2 regions of the Oceanobacillus sp. FSL W8-0428 genome follow, and region 1 is predicted to be linked to the other one. Evidence: a T-box and tRNA genes for the amino acid it is inferred to sense, from the RefSeq annotation. Region 1 holds a T-box; the other holds one or more tRNA genes.
The links. The T-box of region 1 lies ahead of glyQ (glycine--tRNA ligase subunit alpha). A T-box ahead of a tRNA ligase gene usually reads a tRNA of that ligase, here a tRNA-Gly.
Positions count from the first base shown of each region.

Region 2: it encodes a tRNA-Gly, which carries the amino acid that the T-box ahead of glyQ (glycine--tRNA ligase subunit alpha) is inferred to sense. The anticodon was not compared.

Region 1 is NZ_JBBORB010000001.1:4,235,804-4,238,214, forward strand. Features, by position in the region: gene glyS (glycine--tRNA ligase subunit beta) at 1-325, opposite strand, end outside; gene glyQ (glycine--tRNA ligase subunit alpha) at 327-1,205, opposite strand; T-box leader at 1,303-1,480, opposite strand; gene recO (DNA repair protein RecO) at 1,550-2,293, opposite strand; gene MKY30_RS20405 (YqzL family protein) at 2,353-2,411, opposite strand, start outside.
Region 2 is NZ_JBBORB010000001.1:3,445,644-3,448,054, reverse strand. Features, by position in the region: gene MKY30_RS16500 (P-loop domain-containing protein) at 1-1,057, opposite strand, end outside; tRNA gene MKY30_RS16495 (tRNA-Gly) at 1,249-1,322, opposite strand; gene dat (D-amino-acid transaminase) at 1,571-2,411, shown strand, end outside.

The DNA of each region.
Region 1 (2,411 bases):
CTTCTTTAATATAAATATCCTCCGTTGTTTTTCCCTGTCCCCGGGTAAATCCTTCCGCTGCTTTTGTCCAATTATCCTGGTCATCCTTAGCAATCTTTAAGGCAGGTCCTTTTGCCTCTTCTTCGATAGATGCCTGACTCTCAGCTACTTCTTCTATAAGGACAGCTAATCTGCGCGGTGTTGAGAAAGAAACTGCAGATGCGTAGGAAATACGTTGTTCATCCAGCCATTTTATTGTTTTATCTAAAAATTGAGCTTCTGCATCGTCTATGAAGCGAGCCGGCAGCTCCTCTAATCCAATTTCAATTAATACATCCTGTGCCATTTTAGTTCCCCTCCTTTTTCAACATTGGAAAGCCTAATTTTTCACGCTCTTGTACATAAATCTTTGAAATGCTGCGGGCCAAATTACGAATCCGGCTAATGTAACCTGTTCTTTCTGTTACAGAAATAACACCTTTAGCATCCAGAAGATTGAATGTATGTGAGCATTTTAAAACGTAGTCGTATGCAGGGAAGACGAGCCCTTTTTCCATCGTTGTTTTTGCTTCCTGTTCATATTTTGTAAATAAATCAAATAACATATCTGTATTTGATGTTTCAAATGTATAGACAGAATGCTCATACTCCGGCTGATAGAAAATATCTCGAAGTGTCACGCCATTATTCCACTCTAAATCAAATACATTTTCTTTATCTTGAATATATGAAGCGAGCCGTTCTATCCCATATGTTAATTCAACAGTTACCGGGTTGGCTTCTAAACCGCCAATCTGTTGGAAATAAGTAAATTGTGTGATTTCCATACCATCTAACCATACTTCCCAGCCAAGACCGGCAGCTCCTAACGTCGGGTTCTCCCAATTATCCTCCACAAAACGGATATCATGCTTGAGTGGATCAATCCCCAGCTTTTTCAAAGACCCTAAATACAGTTCTTGAATATTTGACGGAGAAGGTTTCATAATAACCTGGAACTGATGATGCTGATACAGTCGATTCGGATTTTTTCCGTACCTGCCATCAGCCGGCCGTCTGGAAGGTTCTACATAGGCAACATTCCATGGTTCTGGCCCCAAGCTTCGCAGCAGCGTCATCGGAGACATCGTTCCAGCACCTTTTTCTGTATCATATGCCTGCATTAAGATACAATTTTGTTCTGACCAATGATTTTGTAAAGTTAAGATCATTTCTTGAATATTCATTTACTCCACTCCTTTAATGGATAAGAAATTTACATCATATTTCACGTTCAGCAGAACCAATAAGAAAAGCCGTCCCTATGTCTGCTTTAATGACAGACATAGGGACGGCTTAAAACCGCGGTTCCACCCTATTTGCTCTTGTTTTATAAGAGCCTCTTTTCATTGCTGTTACTCCGAAGCTCCTTCCTGAAGTCTCTATATACCTGGCTCACACCATTTCCAGGCTCGCTTTTTACAGACAATACTTCAGTACTTTTCTTCATCATCGTAACGACTATTTCATAACATTTATACTTAAGATATATGTACAAATCATACTCTATCTGTCCTTGACTTGTCAATTATTACTTAAATAAATCCAGCTGATCCAAAAACTTTCGCGACTTTATGAAATATCCTCCATAACGATCATAATAAGCTTTTAAAATGGCCTGGAACATTTTCACGTTTTCTGGTTTCATTTGGATGGATCCGATACGTTCTAATTCTACCTCGGAGAGCAGATATAGAATCCTGGCCAATTTTGGAGAAAGTTCTATTGCTTCCCGATCCAAATGGCGGCATTTAGGACATAAAAAACCGCCCTCCACGACAGAAAACACAAAAGGCTGCTGCGCCGACCCACAATTTATACATTGATTTAAGACTGGGGCAAACCCAGCTTTTTTATAAAGTTTTAATTCATACATCATTATTGGAATTTCAGCCTGATCATTCTCTTCAATCCACTCTACTGTTTGTTGAAATTGTCCGAATATGTACGGATCTATATTTTGATTTTCCAAAAGCTTATCTGTAAGCTCTGCAACATAGGAACAATAAGCTGTTTTCACGAAATCTTCGCGTATTTTGCGATGTGAGTTTAATAATTCTCCTTGCTGTATTGTACTCAATCCACTTCCAAGATAAACAAAAAAACGGGCAAAAACGAATGGCTGAGTAACAGCAGCCATTCGACTTTTTGGTTTTTTTGCCCCTTTTGCCAAAGCTTGGAACTTCCCAAACTTTCCGCTGTAAATTGTCACTAATTTATGTGTTTCACCATAATCTTTTGTTTTTAATACGATACCATCTATCTGTTCCAGCACTCTAAATCACCCGGCCTCACTTTGTTTTGAACAGAAAAATCATCGTTATATCTCTGTGGTTAAACTGATGGTGAATCTAAACTCCCAGCCATAGAAGATCGGGTCTGTTCTTTTTGTT
Region 2 (2,411 bases), 790 kb from region 1:
AATTTGTTGCACTTGTATCTTCATCAATAAGCAATGTTTCCGCTCCTACTTCCAGTGCCTCCATTACATTGGCAGCCTGTGACGTACTACCGCTGGCATTACTTGTTGAAAAAGAAGTTGTACCTTTTCCATGGGGCAGGTTAGAAATAAAAGGAGAGATATTTACAGACGATATTTCCCTTCCATCCTCTGCTCTAATTTTAACTGCACTCGGGTCAGTACAGATAAATTCACGTCCGTCCCCTTCGCAATGAGGGTAAACACCACGTTCGATTGCCTGGAGCAGTGTACTTTTCCCATGATAACCTCCTCCGGTGATTAATGTGACTCCCTTTTTAACTGCCATTCCTTTTACTATTTTATCATGAGGAAGCTCTAATTCCACCTCATCTTCTTCAGGACTTTTAAAGGCTACCGCACCTTTAGCCGGCAAATCACTTACACCGCTTTTTCTTGGTAAAATAGAGCCATTGGCAATAAAACTCACCCAATTATTTACTTTCATTGCTTTCCATATCGCTTCTTGCTGATCCGCCAGCTGAACAGTTTTCTCAATATCTCTATCTAAGATTTGGAAGACTGAATCCTCCAATAAACCAGGAATAGCCTGATTGAATAATTTCACTGCTTCTTTTCCGTTAATGGAACGCCCATTAGCAGGTAACCCTGCCGATAAACAAACAGTAATTTCCTTTTGGGTAACACTTACAGCTGTCCGTTCTAATATTTCCTGACCAGGGCCGTCAAAAGCAACTATGCCGCTTTTACCCGAACCTTTAATGAAAATCTTATTTTGATTCACTGCTTTACCAACTACTCTTGCAAAAGCATCCTCCACAGCAATCCGGCGGGCTTTCGTTTCCAGCCATTCAGCTGCCACGTGACGCTCTTTCTCAGGAATTACCACTCTTATTCTCGAAGGGCTTGCAAATGGATCACCTTGTACATAGTCAATATGGAGCGTGTAACGAGGATACGTATAGCTTCCTGCAATTTGCTTATACGACTTGTAACTTTTCCGGTCAATTTGTAATAAACTGTTTTTAAGACGATTCATAATAGCTTCTCCTATCTGTTATGATTTTTACTATACCCTCTTTTATAGACAGGTTACTATTGTTTTAAAGAAGTTAAACAAATATTTTATTAGGAAAAACCTGCATTCGTTCAATCTAATATATTCTAGTACAAAATAAAAACGCAACACTTCGTAGACTAAGTACGAAACACTGCGTTATCACATATGTATGGAGCGGGTGAAGGGAATCGAACCCTCATCATCAGCTTGGAAGGCTGAGGTTTTACCACTAAACTACACCCGCATGATTTTCAATTGTTTTTCAACGACAAAATTTATTATAGCAACGTATTCGCTAAAAATCAACAATAAATTTATTTTTTTCATAAAAAGTTAATCAAAAGTAATATTTAGAAATAATGGACTTCAAGAATAATATAAAATTCCAGCGCATACACTTCTAAAATGCTGAAGTTTATCTTGTTATCTATTTACAATCATCTGGTCGCGTAATAAACTATTGTTATGCTTCACGGAGAGGAGAATTTTAAAATGTCAGTATATTCAACTATTCTTACCCAATCAGAGTTTGTTGATAAGGATAGTCTAAGCTACCCATTTGAAGAAAGAGGATTACAGTTTGGCGACGGAATTTATGAGGTGATTCGTATTTATAAAGGTGAATACTATCTCCTGACAGAACATGTCGATCGTCTGTATCGTTCTGCCGAGGCCATAAAAATTAAAATCCCATATAATAAAGAAAAGATGACGGAACTATTACATCAATTAATGGAAAAAAATAATATGAAAAATGATGGAAAGGTATATATGCAAATCACACGTGGTTCAGCTCCGCGAGATCATATCTTCCCACACGAAGTCACACCTAATATCTATGCATATCTTCAGGACTTACCAAGAAATGAAAAGATATTGGAAAACGGTGTGAAGACAATTTCCCAGCGTGATGTCCGATGGGAAAACTGTTACATCAAAAGTTTAAATCTGCTGCCGAATGTTTTGGCAAAACAGACAGCAAAAGAAAATAACTGCTATGAAGCTATTCTCCATCGTGATGGTGTTGTAACGGAATGCAGTTCTTCCAATATCTACTTAGTAAAAGATGGGAAAGTATATACACACCCGGCTACCAATAATATCTTACATGGTTGTGTACGAATGGCAGTAGAACGCTTCTTAAAAGCAGAGAACATTCCGCTGATTGAAGAAGCCTTTCATATTGAAGATATTCAACATGCTAATGAAATGTTTTTATCCAGCAGTACATCCGAAGTATTGCCTGTAATCCAACTTGATAATGTTGTCGTTGGTAATGGTGAACCTGGCAAAATTACTCGTATACTTCAAAGAGCGTATGAACAGGATGCTA